Regions from separate parts of the Telluria sp. ZB4P34 genome, predicted to be linked through region 1. Evidence: predicted binding sites of a transcription regulator. Region 1 holds the regulator's gene; the other holds the start of a gene.
The links. Region 1 encodes NrdR, which represses ribonucleotide reductase genes. Its sites were predicted from a motif close to CACNANATNTNGTG; they were not measured.

Region 1 (5,452 bases):
GAACATAGTGGAGGGAAAAGGTCGGGCCTGCCCTTCGGTGAAGGCGGCTACGGTGCGCAGTAGTAGACGTGAAACATGGTCGAAAGGCCAATTACTGTAACACTTTCTAACAATTGCCGAGCGCGCGATACACAGCCGCAATAACGCAGTTGTAGGGTGGTCGGCTCTGCCGACCGCGCGTTCAAGAAACGTTTAATGCCATGTGGGGTACTTGTTCACGCACTGGCTGAACGCGCGGTCGGCGAAGCCGACCACCCTACGGGGTCAGCTGCGCTTGATCGCGAACGGCGAGAAACCCTGGCAGGTCGGCATCAGTTCGATACTGTTCACGTTCACGTGCGGCGGCAGGGTGGCAATCCAGTAGGCGGTATTCGCGATGTCCTCTGCCGTGAGCGGGGTCGTGCCTTCGTAGACCTTGGCCGCAGCCGCATCGTCGCCCTTGAAGCGCACGTTCGAGAACTCGGTGCCGCCGCACAGGCCCGGCGCCAGGTTGGTCGCGCGCACGCCGGTGCCCACCAGGTCGGCGCGCAGGTTCAGGGTGAACTGTTCCACGAACGCCTTGGTTGCCCCATAGACGTTGCCGCCCGGGTAGGGGTAATGGCCGGCCACCGATCCCAGGTTGATGACCAGGCCGCTACCGCGCGCCACCATGCCCGGCAGGACGGCGCGGGTCATCGTGACCAGGCCCTGGCAATTGGTGGCGATCATCGTGTCCCAGTCTTCCAGCGGCACTTCGTGGGCCGGCCTGGTATTCAGCGCCAGGCCCGCATTATTGACGAGCACGTCGATATCGCGCCAGCCTGCCGGCAGGCCGGCCAGGGCGGCCTCGATCGAGGCGCGGCTGGTGACGTCCAGCGTGACGGGCAGGGCGCTGTCGCCCAGTTCGCGCGCCAGTTCGGCGAGGCGCTCGGTACGGCGGGCGGCGAGGATGGCGCGGTGGCCGTGCTGGACGAAAACGCGCGCCATCGCGGCGCCGAAGCCGGCCGAAGCGCCGGTGATGAAGACGATCATGGTGGATCCCGGGAACGAATGGATGAAGAGGCAGCTGAAAATTGTAGCCGAAATGGCCACAAGTCCGCTGGCGCCCCTCGTGCCCCCTCCAGGCTTGCAAGGAAGACAGCAGTTTCCTTGCCCTAAGGGGCATGGATCACATACAATCGAACGAATTTATGTCTCACGTAACTGGCGAAAGCCCATGCGTCCACGCCGATGTCGGCCGCATGGCAAAGGTGGGCACCCACCGGGGAACGTGAGATGTCACCCGCCGTTCGCCTGGGCAGCCATCAACTGGCATGTGTGAGTCGCGCCGCCGATGCGGAGCCGATCGGGCTGTTCCATACGCCCGCCGGCCCCCGGAGCGCCGGACCGGCCCGTCCCGACGCTGCCCGTTGCCTGGTATTTCTCTCGATTGGAGTTTTACATGTTTGCAAAAGACCATACGCTCGCCAATATCGACCCGGAACTGTGGGATGCCATCCAGAAGGAGAACGTTCGCCAGCAGGATCACATCGAACTGATCGCTTCCGAAAACTACACGTCGCCGGCCGTGATGGAAGCGCAGGGCTCGCAGCTCACCAATAAATACGCCGAAGGCTATCCGGGCAAGCGCTACTATGGCGGCTGCGAATACGTCGACGTCGCCGAGCAGCTGGCGATCGACCGCCTCAAGCAGCTGTTCGGCGCCGAAGCCGCCAACGTGCAGCCGAATTCGGGCTCGCAGGCCAACCAGGGCGTGTTCTTCGCCATGCTCAAGCCCGGCGACACCATCATGGGCATGTCGCTGGCCGAAGGCGGCCACCTGACCCACGGCATGGCGCTGAACATGTCGGGTAAATGGTTCAACGTCGTCTCCTACGGCCTGACCGAGCAGGAAGACATCGACTACGACGCCATGGAAGCCCTGGCGCGCGAGCACAAGCCGAAGATGATCATCGCCGGCGCATCGGCCTTCGCCCTGCGCATCGACTTCGAACGCTTTGCCCGCATCGCCAAGGAAGTCGGCGCCTATTTCATGGTCGACATGGCCCACTATGCCGGCCTGATCGCCGCAGGCGAATACCCGAACCCGGTGCCGCACGCCGACTTCGTCACCTCGACCACCCACAAATCGCTGCGCGGCCCGCGCGGCGGCATCATCCTCATGAAGGCCGAGTACGAAAAGCAGATCAATTCCGCGATCTTCCCGGGCATCCAGGGCGGTCCGCTGATGCACGTGATCGCTGGCAAGGCCGTCGCCTTCAAGGAAGCGCTGTCGCCGGAATTCAAGGAATACCAGAAGCAGGTGGTCAAGAATGCCGCCGCCCTGGCCAACACCCTGACCGAGCGCGGCCTGCGCATCGTCTCGGGCCGTACCGAATCGCACGTGATGCTGGTCGACCTGCGCGCCAAGGGCCTGACCGGCAAGGAAGCGGAAGCGATCCTGGGCCAGGCACACATGACCTGCAACAAGAACGGCATCCCGAACGACCCGCAGAAGCCCTTCGTCACCTCGGGCATCCGCCTGGGCAGCCCGGCCTTCACCACCCGCGGCTTCAAGGAAGAAGACGCGGTCAAGGTGGGGCACCTGATCGCCGACGTGCTGGACAACCCGCACGACGCCGCGACCATCGAGCGCGTCAAGGCGGAAGTGAAGCAGCTGACCGACAAGTACCCGGTCTACGCGAAGTAAGCAACCCGGGGCCGCGCGCTGTTATGCATGCCGCGGCCCTTTCAGGAAGCATCCCGGCGCCATGAAATGTCCGTTCTGCCAGCATGAAGATACCCAGGTCCTCGACACCCGCGTGTCCGAGGAAGGGGACGCCATCCGCCGGCGCCGGCGCTGCGCGAAGTGCGACAAGCGCTTCACCACCTACGAGCGCATCGAGCTGTCGATGCCGATCATCGTCAAGAAGAACGGCAGCCGCACCGAGTTCGCGTCCTCCAAGCTGCGCGGCAGCCTGATGCTGGCCTTGCGCAAGCGCCCGGTCGCCGCCGAAGCCATCGATACGGCCGTGGCCACCATCGAGGAAAAGCTCCTGACCAGCGGCCGCCGCGAGGTCGACACCGGCTACGTCGGCGAGCTGGTGATGCAGGAACTCAAGCGCCTCGACAAGATCGCCTACATCCGCTTCGCCTCCGTCTACAAGAATTTCGAAGACCTGGCCGAATTCCAGGACGCGCTGGCCGAAGTGGGCCATCCGCGCAAGTGAGGCGCGCGGCAAGTGCCATGCATCCAGCCTTGCAGTTCCCCAGCCACGATTGAGCCGGCTCACGGCTGAGCCGTGCACGCCTGATAACTTTGCAGCTCGCCATGGCGGGCCACCAGATTCCGGCGCCGCCGTTAGTTCAAGCTGACGCGGGAGGTCACGTGCGGGGGCAAGGTTTTACGCTGGTCGAGGTGCTGGTAGCGCTTTTCGTGCTGGCAGTGGGCATCGCCGCCGCTGGCGCGACGCAGCTGAGCGCCGAGCGCACCCGCCAGCAGGCGGCCTTGCGGTCCGAAGCGGCCCAGCTGGCGGCGTCGCTGGCAGCGCGCATGGAGGTCAATCTCGCCATGGCGGCGCTGCCCGACGCCGCCAATCCCTACCTTGCACTGTCCTACGATGCGGCCGACGGGCCGCCCGCCGCCCCGCTGAGCTGCTTCGGCAGCACGGCCTGCACGCCGATGCAGCTGGCCGCATTCGACCTGCACGAAGTGCGCCAGGCGGTCCACGATCATTTTCCGAGCGGACGCATCGTTGTCTGCCGCGATGGCTCGCCCTGGGACGGCGCAAGCAAACGCTATCGCTGGAGCTGCGACGGCGACGCCGGCGCGCTGCCGGTCATCAAGCTGGCCTGGCAGGGCACGGGCGATGCGCCCGGCTATGTGGGACTGGCCCGATGAGCCGCAGTGCGCCGTGTTTCCGAGAACAGGGCATGACTGTGGCCGAGCTGCTGGTGGCCATGACAGTCGGCCTGGGCGTGCTGCTGGCCGCGGCCAGCCTGTTCATCTGGGCCAACCGGGCTTTTGCCGGCCAGGTGGAGACGGCCGCGATGGACGATGCCGGCCGCTATGCGCTGGAGGCGCTCGCCCGCGCGGTGCGGCAAGCGGCCGCGGCCGACTGGGAAACCGACAGCGGCGGCCCCGATCCCGCGGCGCCGGCAAGGCTGGCCGGCCTCGATGCGCACAGTGTCAGCCAGGCCGGATTCGGCATCGACAAGCCATTGCCCGGCGCCGTCAACGGCAGCGACGTGCTGGCGGTGCGCTTCCCGGGCGCCGGTGCGCCCCCAGGCGGCGACGGCACCACGCTCGACTGCGCCGGCTTCGGCGTGCACCGCGACGAGGAAGGATGGAGCATCTTCTACGTGGCCCGCAACGCCCAGGGCGACGCCGAGCTGCGCTGCAAGTACCGCGGCGCCAGCAACTGGTCGGCGGACGCCGTGGTGGGCGCGGTTGACGGCTTCCAGGTGCTCTATGGACTCGACGGCGACGGCGACGGCGCGCCGGAGCGCTACGTGAACGCCACGGCGCTGCGCAGCCTGGACGCGGGCCTGGTGCTGGACGGCGCCACGCCGGCCGAGCGCGAGGCCGACCTGCGGCGCCGCACCCACTGGAAGAAGGTGGCAAGCGTGCGCGTGGCCCTGCTGCTGCACGGCCCGGCCAGCCGGCTCGCGTCGGCGCGCGCTGCCGTCCATGACCTGTTCGGCAAGGACTACGCCGACCTGGCGGGCGGCGAGGATCCCGGCACGCGCCTGTTTGAAGCCAGCCTGTCCGGCCAGGACGCGCCGCGCTACCGCAAGGTGTTCGGCGCCACCATCGCGCTGCCGGCGCGCCTGAACCTGCCATGAGCCCATCCACGTCCCGGCCGCGGTACGTCAACCGGCGGAGTGGCCGCCAGCGCGGTGTCGCGCTGCTCACGGCGCTGCTCCTGATGCTGGCGATCCTGATGACCAGTATCGCGGCGGCGCGCTCGGCGCTCAGCGGGTCGCGCGCGGCCGGCCACGAACGCGACCGCCTGCTGGCCCTGCACGGGGCGATGGCGGCCCTGGCCGACGCCGAGCACGATATCGAGGGCGGCCAGGACCCTGCATCGGCGCGCGCGGCGGCGCTGGCAAGCGGCAGCGCGGACGCCTTTGCCGCCGCTTGCGGGGGCGGTGCGCCCTACGACGGCCTGTGCGCCCATGCGCCGGACGCCGGCGACATCTACGCCGCCCTGGCGGACGAGTCGGGGCCGGCGGTAACGTTCGGCAGCTTCACCGGCGCGCGCATTCCGTCGGGCGAGGGCGCGCTGGGCGCGCTGGCGCCGCGCTATCTCATCGAACGCATGCCTGCCGCCGCTGGCACTCTGCTCTACCGGGTGACGGCGCTGGGTTTCGGCAGCGCGCCCGGCACGCAAGTGGCGCTGCAGGCGTACTACCGCAAGCTGATCGCCGCGGGCACGCCGCCGGGGCCGGGGCAGGAGCCCGGCGGCGAGCTCGGCCAGCAGGAGCCGCCGGG
Region 2 (5,452 bases), on a different contig from region 1:
GCGCGCCGGCCGGGGCTGCGTGGCCGCCCGACAGGCCGCCCGAGACCGACACCGCGTTCAGGGCGCCAGTACGGGTGGTCGACTTCTCCATGTGCGTCGCCGCGATGGTGCGCAGGTAGTAGGTGGTCTTCAGGCCGCGCAGCCAGGCCAGCTTGTAGGTTTCATCCAGCTTCTTGCCCGAGGCGCCGGCCATGTAGATGTTCAGCGACTGGGCCTGGTCGATCCACTTCTGGCGGCGCGAGGCGGCTTCCACCAGCCACTTCGGTTCGAGTTCGAAGGCGGTGGCGTAGATGTCGCGCAGGTCTTGCGGCACGCGGTCGATCTTGGAGAGCGAACCGTCGAAGTACTTCAGGTCGGCGATCATCACTTCGTCCCACAGGTCGCGCGCCTTCAGGTCGCGCACCAGGTAGGCGTTGATCTCGGTGAATTCGCCCGACAGGTTCGACTTCACGTACAGGTTCTGGAAGGTCGGCTCGATGCAGGCCGACACGCCGATGATGTTCGAGATCGTCGCGGTCGGGGCGATCGCCACGCAGTTCGAGTTACGCATGCCGAACTGCTTGATGCGCTCGCGCACCGGGGTCCAGTCCATCGACTCGCTGGTGTCCTGCTCGAGGTAGCCGCCGCGCTCTTCCGCCAGCAGCTTGATCGAGTCCTGCGGCAGGATGCCGCGGTCCCACAGCGAGCCTTCGTACGACTCGTAGCGGCCGCGTTCTTCGGCCAGTTCGGTCGAGGCCAGGTAGGCGTAGTAGCAGACGGCTTCCATCGACTTGTCGGCGAATTCAACGGCCTTGTCGGAGGCGAAGGGCACGCGCATCATGTGCAGGCAATCCTGGTGACCCATGATGCCCATGCCCACCGGGCGGTGGCGCATGTTCGAATTGCGCGCCTTGTCCACGGCGTAGTAGTTGATGTCGATGACGTTGTCCAGCATGCGCATCGCGGTGCGGATGGTCTTCTGCAGCTTGGCGTGGTCCAGGCCATCGCTCTTCATGTGCTGCGGCAGGTTCACCGAGCCCAGGTTGCAGACGGCGATCTCGTCGGCGCTGGTGTTCAGGGTGATCTCGGTGCACAGGTTCGAGGAGTGCACCACGCCCACGTGCTGCTGCGGCGAGCGGATGTTGCACGGATCCTTGAAGGTGATCCACGGGTGGCCGGTCTCGAACAGCATCGACAGCATCTTGCGCCACAGGTCGAGCGCTTCGACCTTCTTGTACACGGTCATTTCGCCGCGCGCGGCCTTGGCTTCGTAGCCGACGTAGGCTTCTTCGAAGGCCTTGCCGACCTTGTCGTGCAGGTCAGGCGTCTCGCTCGGCGAGAACAGGCTCCAGTAGCCCTTTTCCATCACGCGCTTCATGAACAGGTCCGGGATCCAGTTCGCGGTGTTCATGTCGTGGGTGCGGCGGCGGTCGTCGCCGGTGTTCTTGCGCAGGTCGAGGAATTCCTCGATGTCCATGTGCCAGGTTTCCAGGTAGGCGCAGACGGCGCCCTTGCGCTTGCCGCCCTGGTTCACCGCCACGGCGGTGTCGTTGACCACTTTCAGGAACGGCACCACGCCCTGCGACTTGCCGTTGGTGCCCTTGATGCGCGAACCGAGTGCACGGACCGGAGTCCAGTCGTTGCCCAGGCCGCCGGCGAATTTCGACAGCAGTGCGTTTTCCTTGATGGCGTCGTAGATGCCTTCCAGGTCGTCGCCGACGGTGGTGAGATAGCACGAGGACAGCTGCGAGCGGCGGGTACCCGAGTTGAACAGGGTCGGGGTCGAGCTCATGAAGTCGAACGACGACAGCAGGTTGTAGAACTCGATGGCGCGCGCTTCGCGGTCGGCTTCGCGCAGGGCCAGGCCCATCGCGACGCGCATGTAGAAGGCCTGCGGCATCTCGATGCGGGTTTCGCGCACGTGCAGGAAGTAGCGGTCGTACAGGGTCTGCAGGCCGATGTAGCCGAACTGCAGGTCGCGGTCGGCAACCAGGGCTTTCGCCAGGCGCTCGAGGTCGAACTTGCCCAGTTCTTCGTCCAGCAGTTCGTTCTCGATGCCCTTGGCGATGTATTTCGGGAAGTAGGTGATGTACTCGGCAGCGGCGCCGGCCTGCGGCACTTCGTGGCCGAAGACTTCCTTGCGGATGGTGTGCAGCAGGATGCGCGCGGTGACCTGGCTGTAGGCCGGGTCGGTTTCCATCAGGGCGCGGGCGGCCAGGATGGCCGACTTGTACAGCTCTTCGACCGGCACGCCGTCGTACAGGTTCTTCAGGGTTTCGGCGACGATCGCGTCGGCGTCGACGTGCTTTTCCAGGCCCGAGCAGGCGGCGTTCACGAGGGCGTGGACATCGTTGATGTCCAGCGGGCGGCGCTGGCCGCCGTCGACCACGTTGATCTGCGGCGCGGCGACCTGGGTACCGCCGGCGGCTTCCTTGGCGGCCTTGCGCTCTTCCATGCGCTTGGCGCGGTACAGCACGTATTCGCGCGCGACGTCATGCTCGCCCGAGCGCATCAGCGACAGTTCGACCTGGTCCTGCACGTCTTCGATGTGGAAAGTACCGCCGTTCGGCTGGCGGCGCACCAGCGCGGCCACCACGTTATTGGTCAGCTGTTCCACCAGCTCGCGGATGCGGGCCGAGACGGCGCCCTGCCCGCCGGCGACGGCGAGGAAGGCCTTGGTCATCGCGACCGAGATCTTGTGCGGCTCGAATGCGACCACGGCGCCGTTGCGGCGGATGACACGGTAGTCGCCGCGCGCAACGATCTCCGCCGGCGTGGCGGTAGGCGATGCGCTCGAGGCGACGTGCGGATTGATCGAAATGTCTTGTGCTGTGTGCATTGAGCCTCCAGTGGCAGCCGACCTGCCGTGGTTGTTTTTAAGCAAAGCGATGCCCCGCCAGCCGGAACGCCTCGCTGGCTGCCAGATACACGGGGTCAATGAAAATCGCTGATGAATCAGTCGCTTGCAGAGCAAGCTTCACGTCTTGCCTGAACCGACTGCCTTTTTGTTCAGTACCACTACATCTAGTGTTTGACGTTGATATGAGACTAATTGTAGTGGCTGACCCATGTCAGGGCAAGCGAATTACGTCCCAATTTTTTCGCTTTTTTTAGCTGCGTAGGCTTGACAAGACGTTATAGCCTGAATGGCGGGCAGTATCCGGTGAGTGAGCGCTAACCTAGCTCGAAAGGACTGCACAATGCGTAATCAGTGCAATGCCGCATGCATTGAAATTGTCGATTTTGCACTGGCGAAAAGACAACATGATGACATCGCGTTCCCTCTCAAGCCAGATCGTCCGGCGCGCAGATATCGAGCTTTTGCATCTGGTAGCGCAGCTGGCGTACGCTGATCCCCAGCAGCGCGGCGGCCTGGGTGCGGTTGAAGCCGGTCTGCTGCAGGGCGCGCCCGATGATGTCGCGTTCCACCTGGCTCAGGTACTCGGGCAGGTTGCCGGGCAAGCCGTTCGGGCCGAACGGGGCCGGCCCGGGCGGCGCCTGCTGGACGACGTCGGACGGCGGTTCCACTTCCGGCGCCCGCTCCCGAACCTGCGCGGCGGCCGCGGCCGGCTCGCGCTGCTGACCCTCGCCCGGCCGCGCCGCCTTCAGCGACAGGTCGCCGACTTCGATCACGCCGTCGTTCGCGAACGCCAGCGCCCGCTCCAGCACGTTCTCGAGTTCGCGGATATTGCCCGGGAATGAATAGGCGCGCAGCGTGTCGAGCACGCCCGGACCGAGGGAAGCCTGGCCCGGCCCCGCCAGCCGCGCCAGGATCGCGTCCGCCAGCGGCGCCAGGTCGTCAATCCGTTCGCGCAGCGGCGGCAGCGACAGCTCGATCACGTTCAGGCGGTAGAACAGGTCTTGCCTGAACCTGCCCTGCTCGACGCATTTCGCCAGGTCCTGGTGGGTGGCGCTGATGATCCGCACGTCTACCGGCTCCTCGCTGGTCGCGCCGATCTTGCGCACGCGCCGCTCCTGGATCACGCGCAGCAGCTTGACCTGCATCGGCAGCGGCAGGTCGGCCACTTCGTCGAGCATCAGGGTGCCGCCGTTGGCCGCCTGGAAGAAGCCATCGCGCTCTTCGGCGGCGCCGGTGAAGGCGCCCTTGCGGTAGCCGAAGAACTCGGCTTCCATCAGGGTTTCCGGGATGGCGCCGCAGTTCACCGCCACGAAGGGTTTGTTCGCGCGCGAACTCTGGGCGTGGATCTCGCGCGCCGCCAGTTCCTTGCCGCTGCCGGATTCGCCGGTGATCGAGATCGGCGCGTTCGAGCGGGCCAGGCGCCCGATCTGGGCGCGCAGCGCCGCCATGGCGCTTGAGGTGCCGATCATGCGCGAGCCGGGCGCGGCGCCGTCGGGGGGCGCCGCCGGCGCTTCGGATAATTTCAGGGCCGAGCGCACCATCAGGCGCAGCGCGTCCAGCGCCACCGGCTTGGAGATGTAGTCGAAGGCGCCCGCCTTGAGCGCCACTACCGCGTTCTCGGCGCTGCCGTAGGCGGTGATGACGGCGATCGGCGTACCCTTGTGCGAGGCCGTGACTTCGCGCACCAGTTCCAGCCCGAGTCCGTCCGGCAGGCGCATGTCGGTCAGCACCAATGCATAGTCGTGCTCCTCGAGCAGGCCGCGCGCCTGGCGCAGCGTAGCGGCGCTGTCGACGTCCAGCCCCATCTTGAGCAGGGTGATCTCGAGCAGTTCGCGCAGGTCGGCTTCGTCGTCGACCACGAGGATGCGGGGTGCGGTCATGGTAATTCCTGTCGTCCTTCCTGTCCTTGTCAGCCGGCGCTGTCGTCGCCGGCCGGCTCGGAAAAGCTGATCACGAAGCGTCCGCTCGCCCGGCGCGGCCCCATGGCCGCGGCGTCAAAGCGGTATTCGTAGTCGAGCTTCGCATTGTTGTTCAGGCACAGCTCGCGCGCCAGGTACAGGCCCAGGCCCGTGCCCTTGCTCGACGTAGTGTAGAACGGTTCGAACAGGTGGGCGCGCACTTCCGGGGTAATGCCGGGGCCGTCGTCCTGCACGTGCAGCTCGATGCGGCCGGCGGCGTCGCGCGCCGGGAAGATGCGGATGCTGGCGGGTTCGCGGCTGGCGTAGCGCACCGCGTTGCCCAGCAGGTTGAGCAGCACTTCGTGCAGGTGCAGCGGGTCGAAGCGCACCGCACTGTTCCCGGGATCGCCTATATAAACTATATCATCGGCCAGGCCGTGGGTTTCGCAGAACTCGGCCTTGAGCTCGGCGAGAAAGGCGGCAAGGCGCAGCGGCTCGGTGTGCGGCTGCACCTTGCGCGACAGCTGCAGGATGTCTTCGACCATGCGGTTCACGCGCGCCACGTTGTCGCCGATGATCTTCAGCAGGCGCACCTCGGCCGGGCCATGCAGGTCTTCGGCCAGCAGCGCGGTGGCATGGCCGATCGCCGACAGCGGGTTGCGCACCTCGTGCGCGATGCTGGCGGTGAGGCGTCCCATCGAGGCCAGCTTGAGCT

Region 2: the regulator NrdR is predicted to act here: its motif matches at 2,996-3,009, upstream of AC56KL_RS21285 (ribonucleoside-diphosphate reductase subunit alpha).

What each region holds. Positions count from the first base shown of each region.
Region 1 is NZ_JCASIF010000011.1:47,834-53,285, reverse strand. It holds gene AC56KL_RS17195 (SDR family oxidoreductase) at 265-1,011, opposite strand; ZMP/ZTP riboswitch at 1,169-1,285, shown strand; gene glyA (serine hydroxymethyltransferase) at 1,421-2,668, shown strand; gene nrdR (transcriptional regulator NrdR) at 2,730-3,188, shown strand; gene pilV (type IV pilus modification protein PilV) at 3,347-3,859, shown strand; gene AC56KL_RS17175 (PilW family protein) at 3,892-4,803, shown strand; gene AC56KL_RS17170 (pilus assembly PilX family protein) at 4,800-5,452, shown strand, end outside.
Region 2 is NZ_JCASIF010000020.1:43,727-49,178, reverse strand. It holds gene AC56KL_RS21285 (ribonucleoside-diphosphate reductase subunit alpha) at 1-2,818, opposite strand, end outside; gene AC56KL_RS21280 (sigma-54-dependent transcriptional regulator) at 3,265-4,719, opposite strand; gene AC56KL_RS21275 (two-component system sensor histidine kinase NtrB) at 4,749-5,452, opposite strand, start outside.